DNA from 3 places in the Mesorhizobium sp. WSM4887 genome. Region 2 is predicted to be linked to each of the others. Evidence: riboswitches for the same ligand, from Rfam matches in the RefSeq annotation. Region 2 holds a riboswitch; each other region holds the start of a gene.

Region 1 (3,275 bases), on a different contig from region 2:
CCCAGCGGAACTCGAAGCGCGCGCGCGAAAGGGCATCATCCCTGGTTTTCGCTGCCGGATGGCCCTTCGCCAGATCGGCTGCATGGGCGGCTATCTTGTAGGTGATCACGCCAATCTTGACGTCGTTGCGGTCGGGAAGGCCGAGATGCTCTTTCGGCGTGACGTAGCAAAGCATTGCGGTGCCGAACCAGCCTATCATGGCGGCACCTATCCCTGAGGTGATGTGGTCATAGCCCGGCGCGATGTCGGTCGTCAGCGGCCCCAACGTGTAGAACGGCGCCTCACCGCACACTGCGAGCTGCTTGTCCATGTTCTGCTTGATCTTGTGCATGGGGACATGGCCCGGGCCTTCGATCATCACCTGGCAGTCCTTTGCCCAGGCAATCTTGGTGAGTTCTCCAAGTGTTTCCAGTTCGGCGAATTGCGCCGCGTCGTTCGCATCGGCGATTGAACCGGGACGAAGGCCGTCGCCGAGCGAGAAGGAGACGTCATAGGCTCTGGCGATGTCGCAGATCTCCTCGAAATGCTCGTAGAGGAAGCTCTCCCGGTGATGGTGCAGGCACCATTTGGCCATGATCGAGCCGCCGCGCGAGACGATGCCCGTGACCCGGTCGACGGTCAGCGGGATGTAGTGCAGCCGCACGCCGGCGTGGATGGTGAAATAGTCGACGCCTTGCTCGGCCTGCTCGATCAGCGTGTCGCGGTAGACCTCCCAGTTCAGATCCTCGGCGATGCCGTTGACCTTTTCCAGCGCCTGATAGAGCGGCACCGTACCGATCGGCACCGGCGCATTGCGCACGATCCAGTCGCGGATGTTGTGGATGTTGCGGCCGGTCGACAGGTCCATCACCGTGTCCGCGCCCCAGCGGATAGCCCAGACCATTTTTTCGACCTCTTCGGCCATCGACGATGTGACAGCCGAGTTACCGATGTTGGCGTTGATCTTGACCAGAAAATTGCGACCGATGATCATCGGCTCGCTCTCGGGATGATTGATGTTGGCGGGAATGATTGCGCGCCCGCGCGCCACCTCGTCGCGCACGAATTCGGGTGTGACGAAATCTGGGATCGCCGCGCCGAAGGCTTCGCCGTCGCGTTGCAGCTTGCCGCGCATCACCTCGCGGCCGAGATTCTCGCGGATGGCTACGAACTCCATTTCTGGCGTGATGATGCCGGCGCGCGCATAGGCAAGTTGGGTCACCGCCTTGCCCTGCTTGGCCTTGAGCGGCCGATTGCGTATCGGAAATTCCGGTGTCAGGCGCTCGCCGGTGGCGAATCCATTGTCTTCCGGCCGGACGTGGCGGCCGTCATAGGCTTCGACATCGCCACGCGCCGTGACCCATTCGTGGCGAAGCCGGGCAAGGCCTTTTTCGATGCTGGTTTCGACTGATGGATCGGTGTAGGGGCCGGACGGATCGTAGACGGTGACGGGCGGTTCGCCGGCCGTCGGATGGACGGAAATCTCGCGCATCGGCACCCTGATCTGCGGGTAGAGGACGCCGGGCTTGTGGATTTTCCGCGAGGCGGGCAGTGGTCCCGTCGATACGGCGGGGGTGAGGGCATTCATCGTGAGGCTCCTTTGCTCATGCATTGGAGACCCAGTTCTGTGCCGGAAGGATGAAAAGACGCTTCTGTAGACCTGCTGCAACAGGACCTCGGGCGTAAACTCCCGCAAAGCGCTTGCACCGTCCCTACGCCAGTATGAACTGGATCAGGTTCAACGGGTCACTGCGCCGCGAAAGCCAGCAGTATCTCAGCCCCTTGCCGGGACTCCCCTGGTGAATGCCTTAGGTTGAACGGGCTGACGCTATCTTGTCAAGCGCATTCGGGCGCCTTCGGCCGGTGGCGACGACCGGCGGCCAGCCGGGCGGAGAGCTCGCGCATGCATCGGGGACAAGTCACGCCCCGTAGACCGGGGCTGAATGGCCAAAGCCTCATTCGCTTCGTGAAGGATGGAGAAACTGTATTGGCCATGTGCGCGTATCGACCAAGTAGCTCAGGCGGTCACGGATGTGGTTATTCTGGTCGAAGGTGACGAACGGCCTTGGGGGTCACCTCCTTTAGGATTCAGAGGTTGGAAGACGGCTTCTCGCGATCACGGCCATCAGGAAATACCTGTCTTCGGCTCAACCTCGACATGGCGTCCGATCGACCGCAGATATACAGCTATCTCGTTCATGAGATGATCGCGTTCGCCGTAGATTTCAGCAATCCTACGCAGCTGTGGCTCGACGGCCCTCCGTTGCGCTGGCGTGAAATCAGCATCGCCAAAGACGTATCCCAAGTTGCCAATCGCGCAAATTTTGCAGCCGGCGTCCACAACTGCTTGTACGAATGCCGGAATGTCTTTTTCTTGCATGGTCTTCATGTCGAACCTCTCGTGAATGGCGTGCTTGCGCCCCAATCTGCCTTTTCAGCGTGTCCTCTGGGCGGCGCAAGCCCTGAGCGTGACTGTGCACGGGCAACCTCGACTATCCCATCTGCCACGCTCTTTAGAATCGGTGGGGTCTGGTGATCGCAGGCTGGGCCACTCAAAAGCCTGCAAGAAGAAAGTCATGGCGACCATTGCTCAAGATCGCAAGGGTGCGTGCAAGACCTTCCGTTGGCAGTCATGCACGCTCGCTCAGAGATAGTCCGGCCGCGGAAATTCTCCCTTATTCGTAAGAAAGCTCATTGAGCAACTGGGCATTGAGCAACTGGGTCTCACGTCACGGGTCTCGTGTGCTTCACAGCCGAAAAATAGCCGCCGTGGCAATTCTCGAAAAGTGCAGGCTACCTCGTTAAGGACACTGCGGATGATCGTTCGCGCTTGGCAAAAGCGAACGGATTAGTCTATGGCTCTCGGCAGGGGGGCGAGTTATGCGGCGGGTGCGAATCCTTCAAGTAGGCGATATTCACTATCCGGACTGGCATCCTTCCTCTAGCAACATCGATGCCAAGGATAGCAAGTTCGCTCCGAAAATAACGCAGAAGCTACGCGCGTCTTCGCTGCGTGCCGTCTTGACGAAACTTCGGCGGCTGACGACTTCGAAGCCCTTGGATTCGATCGCCTTCATGGGGGATTTCACGAGCCGTGGCGACAAGACCTTCATTGCTTCGGCATTCCAGCATTTCACGTTGCTCTGCCGCGCACAGGGACGCAGTTCAAAGGCGCTTCCGTTGATATTCGTACCGGGAAATCACGATGTGAACCGTGATGACGCGCGCGAACTTGGACCGACTGAGAAATTCAGCGAAATGGCGAGTTTAGCCGCCCGCTTGGGTTGGCAGACCGT
Region 2 (3,275 bases):
CGCACGATCTGGCGGCCGAGCTTGTGCTGTTCGCGCTCTTCCTCTTCAAGCACCTGGTCGCGCCATTCCTCAAAGTGCGCGAACCCCTTGTCCAGCCGGCGCGTCTGGCCGCGGTCGAGCCAGACGGTGGCGCGCGAGACGCGCTCGAGAAAGCGGCGGTCGTGCGAGATCAGGATCACGGCCGACGAGGTGCGGGCAAGCTCTTCTTCCAGCCATTCGATGACCGACAGGTCGAGATGATTGGTCGGCTCGTCGAGGAGCAGGATATCGGGCTTCGGCGCCATGACGCGGGCGAGTGCTGCGCGGCGCGCCTCGCCGCCGGAAAGGTCGTTCGGCCGCTCCTCGCCGGTCAGGCCGAGATGCTCCATCAGATAAGTGGCGCGATGCGGGTCGTCGGCCGGCCCGAGGCCGGCTTCGACATAGGCGCGCACGCTGGCGAAGCCATCCATATCGGGCATTTGCGGCAGGTAGCGCACCGTTGCCGAGGGCTGGCGGAATACTTCGCCGTCCTGCGGTTCGATCAGCCCCGCGACGATCTTGAGCAGCGTCGACTTGCCCGAACCGTTGCGGCCTACAAGCGCGATCTTCTCGCCGGCGGAGGCGCTCAGTGCCGCGCCGTCGAGCAGCGGCGTGCCGCCAAAAGTCAGTTTTATGCCATCCAGATTGAGAAGAGGCGGGGCCATGTCAGCTTTCGGGAAGAGGATAGGGGTGGGCGAGCAGCAGCGCCCGGCCACGCTCGAGCGCGATCTCGAGCCGACCCTTGATCTCATTTGATATGGTAAGCGATGAGCCGAACGCCACCTCGACACCGTCCAGCGGCCATTTGGCGCCTGAGACCGTCAGGCCGGCGAGGTCGGAGAAGCCGAGCACCGAGAACAGCGTGCCCTCGGCGTAGTCGAAGCCGGCTTTGCCCGGCAGGATCGGCACGCCTTCCTGCGCGCCGCTGGTCAGCAGCACGGTCATGCCCGCCTCGGCCAGCCGCACGCTCAGAGCCAAATGCAGAAAGGCATGATCGGCGCGCTTGCCGCCGAAGGCGCCGGCCAGCACCAGGCTGGTGGCGCCGCGCGCCAGCGCCTCGGCAATGGCGAGCTCGCCGTCGGTCATGTCCTTCTCGGTCGGGAAAATCTTGCGCGGCACGGCGGCCAGATTCTCCGGCAGGTTTGGCGGTACCGAGTCGAAATCTCCGACCCAGAGCTCCGGCAGGAGGCCAAGCATATGGGCATGGCCGATACCGGCATCGGCGGCGATGATGCGGGAGCCTTCGATCTGGCGATCGAGGCGAGGCGTGCGGACGAGATCGCCGCCAAGCAGGATGGTGAATGTGCCCATGGCCGTCGCCCTTACCAGCCCGGCCCACGAAACGGAAGCGGGCGCGTCCAAACGGAATCGCGCTTCGCTACCGCGGTGAACGATGATGATCCCCGGAAACTTCCGCTTGCGCGCCGCATCGGCCGGGCCTATGTCTCGAAATGCTCTAACGGGGTGCCGGACGCTGATTTTGCGAACCGGCTGAGAGGCAACGAAAGCCAACCCGCTGAACCTGATCCGGTTTGTACCGGCGGAGGGATTAGACGCTTCGGACCATCCGACGCCTCAATTCCTTTAACGCGAACGAAGGAGGCGCCGATGCGCTCGTTATTGTCCAACCTTGTTCTTGCAGCCGGCCTTGTTTCGCTTTTGGTGGGCGTCGGGCCTGCCGAGGCGAAAGACAAGCTTACCGTCTACACCTACGAAAGCTTCACCGCCGACTGGGGTCCCGGGCCCGCGGTGAAGAAGGAATTCGAGGCCGAATGCGGCTGCGATCTCGAATTCGTCTCGGTTGCCGACGGCGTGGCACTGCTCAACCGCGTCAAGTTGGAGGGCGCCGGCACCAAGGCCGATGTCGTGCTCGGCCTCGATACCAACCTGACCGCGGATGCCAAGGCGAGCGGCCTATTCGCGCCGCATGGCGCGGTGGCCGATTTGAATGTGCCCGGCGGCTGGAAAGACGACACTTTCGTGCCTTTCGACTACGGCTATTTCGCCGTCGTCTACGACACCGAAAAGCTGAAGACCCCGCCGAAGAGCTTGAAGGAACTGGTCGAGGGCGCCGGCCCCGACAAGATCATTATCCAGGATCCGCGCACTTCGACGCCGGGCCTCGGGCTGCTGCTGTGGGTCAAGTCGGTCTATGGCGACAAGGCGCCGGAAGCCTGGGCCAAGCTGAAGCCGAAGGTGCTGACCGTGACGCCGGGCTGGAGCGAGGCCTATGGTCTGTTCACCAAGGGCGAGGCGCCGATGGTTCTCTCCTATACCACTTCGCCGGCCTACCACATGGTGGCCGAGAACACCGAGCGCTATCAGGCGGCGTCCTTCGAGGAGGGCGAATATCTGCAGATCGAGGTCGCCGGCATCACCAAAACCGGCGCGAAGAACCCGCTGGCGGAAAAATTCATAGCCTTCATGACCGGGCCCAAGTTCCAGGACATCATCCCGGAGACCAACTGGATGTTCCCGGCCGGCAAGACCGACAAGCCGCTCAACCCGGCCTTCGAAAAGCTGGTGAAGCCGACCAAAACCCTGCTGTTCAGCCCGGACGAGGTGGCGGCCAACCGCAAGGCCTGGGTGGATGAATGGCTGGCGGCGATGAGCAAGTAGGACGCAGGATGGCGCTTGAGCACCCCCCTCTGTCCGGCCGGCCATCTCCCCCGCAAAGGGGGATCGGTGATTTCGCTAGCCGCCGACGGTGTAGGAAGAGCGGCAAAGCTGCCAATCTCCCTCCTAGAGTGGGAGATGTCCGGCAGGACAGAGGGGGGTGCGACGGAACGTGGCGTTCGCTAGCTCGAGCCAACGTGGTGCAGCGTGCAATCCACGCCGCGCCCTGACCCTCGCATCACCGCCGGCATCATCGCCCTTGTCGCCATCACTTTGCTCATCGGCGGCGCCTTCGCCGGCCTGATCCTCGAAGGCGCGAGCGGTCCGTCCAGCGCTGCCGCGGCCTTCGACAGCTATCTGCTCCGCGTCGCCCGCTTCACGCTTTGGCAGGCGCTGCTGTCGACATTGCTTTCGGTCTTGCCGGCAGTGTTCGTCGGCCGCGCCCTGTCCAGGCAAACGAACTTTCCCGGACGTCGCCTGATCCTGCAGTTGTTCACGGTGCCGCTGGCGCTGCCGGCCATCGTCGCCGCGCTCGGCGTGTTGGCGCTCTACGGCCGTGCCGGTTATTTTGCCGGCATCCTCGGCACGTTCGGCGGTGGGGAATGGCCGGGCATTTACGGCCTTTCCGGCATCCTGGTCGC
Region 3 (3,275 bases), on a different contig from region 2:
CGTGACGTAGCAGAGCATCGCCGTTCCGAACCAGCCGATCATCGCCGCGCCGATGCCCGATGTGATGTGGTCGTAGCCGGGCGCTATGTCGGTGGTGAGCGGCCCGAGCGTGTAGAACGGCGCTTCGCCACAGACCGCGAGCTGCTTGTCCATGTTTTGCTTGATCTTGTGCATCGGCACGTGGCCGGGGCCCTCGATCATCACCTGGCAGTCCTTGGACCAGGCGATCTTGGTGAGCTCTCCGAGCGTTTCCAGCTCGGCGAACTGGGCCGCGTCATTGGCATCGGCGATCGAGCCGGGGCGAAGGCCGTCGCCGAGCGAGAACGCCACGTCATAGGCCCGGGCGATGTCGCAGATCTCCTCGAAATGCTCGTAGAGAAAACTCTCCTGGTGGTGATGCAGGCACCACTTGGCCATGATCGAGCCGCCGCGCGACACGATGCCGGTGACGCGGTCGACGGTCAGCGGGATATAGGGCAGGCGCACGCCGGCATGGATCGTGAAATAGTCCACGCCCTGCTCGGCCTGCTCGATGAGGGTGTCGCGGAACACCTCCCAGGTCAGTTCCTCGGCGACGCCGCCGACTTTCTCCAGCGCCTGGTAGATCGGCACCGTGCCGATCGGCACCGGCGAATTGCGCACGATCCATTCGCGGATGTTGTGGATGTTGCGCCCGGTCGAGAGGTCCATTACCGTATCGGCGCCCCAGCGGATCGCCCACACCATCTTCTCGACCTCTTCGGCCATCGACGAGGTGACGGCGGAGTTGCCGATATTGGCGTTGATCTTGACCAGAAAATTGCGGCCGATGATCATCGGCTCGCTTTCCGAGTGGTTGATGTTGGACGGGATGATGGCGCGGCCGCGCGCCACCTCGTCGCGCACGAATTCCGGGGTGACGAAATCGGGGATCGCGGCGCCGAAGCTCTCGCCATCGCGCTGGAGTTTCGAACGCAACTGCTCCCGGCCGAGGTTCTCGCGGATGGCGACGAACTCCATCTCAGGCGTGATGATGCCGGCGCGCGCATAGGCGAGCTGGGTGACGGCGCGGCCGCCGGCCGCGCGCAACGGTCTGTTGCGAACCGGGAATTCCGGCGTCAGGCGATCGGCTGAGACGAAGCCGTTGTCTTCCGGCTTGATCGTGCGGCCCTCGTAGCGCCCCACGTCTCCGCGCGCCTCGATCCATGCCTCGCGCAGCCGTGGCAAGCCACGCTCGATGTCGGTTTTCACCGTGGCGTCCGTGTAGGGGCCGGACGAGTCGTAGACAGTGACCGGCGGCTCGCCGGCGCTCGGGTGGACCGAGATCTCGCGCATCGGCACCCGCAGCTCCGGGTGAAGCTGACCGGGTTTGTGGACCTTCTTCGAAGCTGGGAGTTCGCCGACGGTGACGGTCGGGGTGTGGGCATTCATGAGTGAGCCTCCTTGCTCGAGTGCAACGGAGACCCAGTCCACGCGATGAGGAGGAAGTGACGCTTCGCTTAGAATGCGGGCACTGCCCGAATGCCGAAGCCGGATTGCCGACCCGCGAAGCCTCGCACCGTCCCTACGCCAGTATGAACTGGATCAGGTTCAACGGGTCACTGCGCGCGATAGCAGTATCTCAGCCCCTTGCCGGGACTCCCCTGGTGAGGCGCCTAGGTTGGACGATGCGACGCTATCCTGTCAACTCGACTTCATGACTTCTCCAGCCTCGAACAAGCGACGAGAAGTGGCGCAGCCACGCAGCTTTGGTCGAGCATCTCTTACATCGACGCCCATTGAGCCACGACCTTGCGCGCGTCGAGCTGGCAGTCGGGGCCCACTTGTCATCCGCCAAGGAAACGCTTTTGCGATCCCTTGTGGCGGCGGATTGAAGAACGCATTTTTCGCCTCGAAGAGCATCTGTTCGGCGTCTATGGACGCTGGTTCGATTTGTTCAGGACCGAATTATTGCGCAGCCGTAAGGGTCGAGTTGCAGCGTTCCTTCAACGGCCTTGCCCGTCAGCAGGTCGAGGCCCTTTGGGACGTCGGTTACGATCACGGCGACTTCCGTGGTGTTCAGCACGAACATCAGCCGGCGGTCGTCGGCTTCCCTGACAGAGACCTCCACCCCGGCAGGCAGGTCGGGCAGCAAAGGCGCTATACCGGCTTTGGCCAGCACGACATCGACAAGCTTCTCCGTCAGTTGCGGCGTGAGATACGTGCCGACATAGACAACCCGACCTTGCCCGACCTTGCGGGCGGTGATTGCCGGAGAGCCGGCGGCGAAGCGGTTCGACCAGACGCCGAGCACCTCGGTGTCAGGCGCTACGTCAAGCACCTCGTACAAATGCGCAGCCTGGAATTCTTCATTGCCAAGGGTGAACAGGTATTTGCGTTCCGCGGACGAGGCCGGGAGGGGCGGCGGTGCATAGGTGCCCATCGGAGCCGGACGAAACAGCGGAAACAGGCCGCTGCCGCCTTCGGGAACGACGCGGCCGAACTCCGCCACCCTGACGCCGCTCAGGGCTGCAAGGGCCTTGCCGGGCGCCTGCTCGCGAATGATGTGGTTGTTCTCGTCCCTCGTCCCGCTCAATGCCGATAGGATCAGCGTACCGCCGTTGCGGACGAATGTTTCAACAGCCTCGTTCCATTCATCCTTCCACATCACCCAATGCGGGACGTAGAGCGCCTTGAGCCGCGAAAGATCGTCTTCGGGATGAATGAACCCGCATGCAATGCCGTTCTGATAGCAGTGGCGATGAAGCAGCGTCGCGTCTTCGAGCGGACTGGGGAGGCCGATCGGATAGGTCTTGTGAGCCTCCTGGTTGTCGAAGTCCGCGCCGGCGATGCCGAGGTCCATGCGCACTGCGGTGCCAAGAATCTGCTCCTTCGCGGCGGCGATCTCATGGAAGAAGCGGCCTGCCTCGTCATAGCGGCGGCGCGGCACGTCGTCGTGATCGATGACGCCCATCCAGTAGATCTCGGCGCCGAAATGCGCGGGACGCCAACGAAAGAACATGACACCGTCGGCGCCGCGCGCCACCGAGGTCATGGCCATGCGACGCATCTCGCCGGGCTCCGGCGTCATCGTCGAGAAGCCGGGCTGGCTGCCGAAGCCTGAGGCCTGCTCCGGAACGATGAAGTTGCCGGAATAGGCGCGGCATATGTCGAGATGGAGGGCCTGGGTCGCGGCATGCCCGCCGGTTCGGCGCATCTCGTCATAGAGCATCGGATAGATGTCGAAGCCGATGAAATCGAGGTCCTGTCCGAACTGACCGCGGAAGTCGATGTCGGCAAGCTGGCCAAGATTGTGG

Evidence for each region. A riboswitch is a leader RNA that binds a small molecule or an ion and turns the genes downstream of it on or off. The one in region 2 is predicted to bind thiamine pyrophosphate.
Region 1: it holds a riboswitch for thiamine pyrophosphate, as region 2 does, so the genes downstream of both, thiC (phosphomethylpyrimidine synthase ThiC) here and thiB (thiamine ABC transporter substrate binding subunit) in region 2, are expected to answer to the same signal.
Region 3: it holds a riboswitch for thiamine pyrophosphate, as region 2 does, so the genes downstream of both, thiC (phosphomethylpyrimidine synthase ThiC) here and thiB (thiamine ABC transporter substrate binding subunit) in region 2, are expected to answer to the same signal.

The regions. Positions count from the first base shown of each region.
Region 1 is NZ_JARTVP010000021.1:4,340-7,614, reverse strand. Features, by position in the region: gene thiC (phosphomethylpyrimidine synthase ThiC) at 1-1,567, opposite strand, end outside; TPP riboswitch at 1,671-1,787, opposite strand; gene P9230_RS31170 (hypothetical protein) at 2,105-2,368, opposite strand; gene P9230_RS31165 (metallophosphoesterase) at 2,860-3,275, shown strand, end outside.
Region 2 is NZ_JARTVP010000003.1:118,236-121,510, forward strand. Features, by position in the region: gene P9230_RS14155 (ABC-F family ATP-binding cassette domain-containing protein) at 1-683, opposite strand, end outside; gene P9230_RS14160 (thiamine diphosphokinase) at 685-1,329, opposite strand; TPP riboswitch at 1,469-1,584, shown strand; gene thiB (thiamine ABC transporter substrate binding subunit) at 1,627-2,637, shown strand; gene thiP (thiamine/thiamine pyrophosphate ABC transporter permease) at 2,842-3,275, shown strand, end outside.
Region 3 is NZ_JARTVP010000001.1:1,172,460-1,175,734, reverse strand. Features, by position in the region: gene thiC (phosphomethylpyrimidine synthase ThiC) at 1-1,410, opposite strand, end outside; TPP riboswitch at 1,523-1,634, opposite strand; gene P9230_RS05595 (beta-galactosidase) at 1,916-3,275, opposite strand, start outside.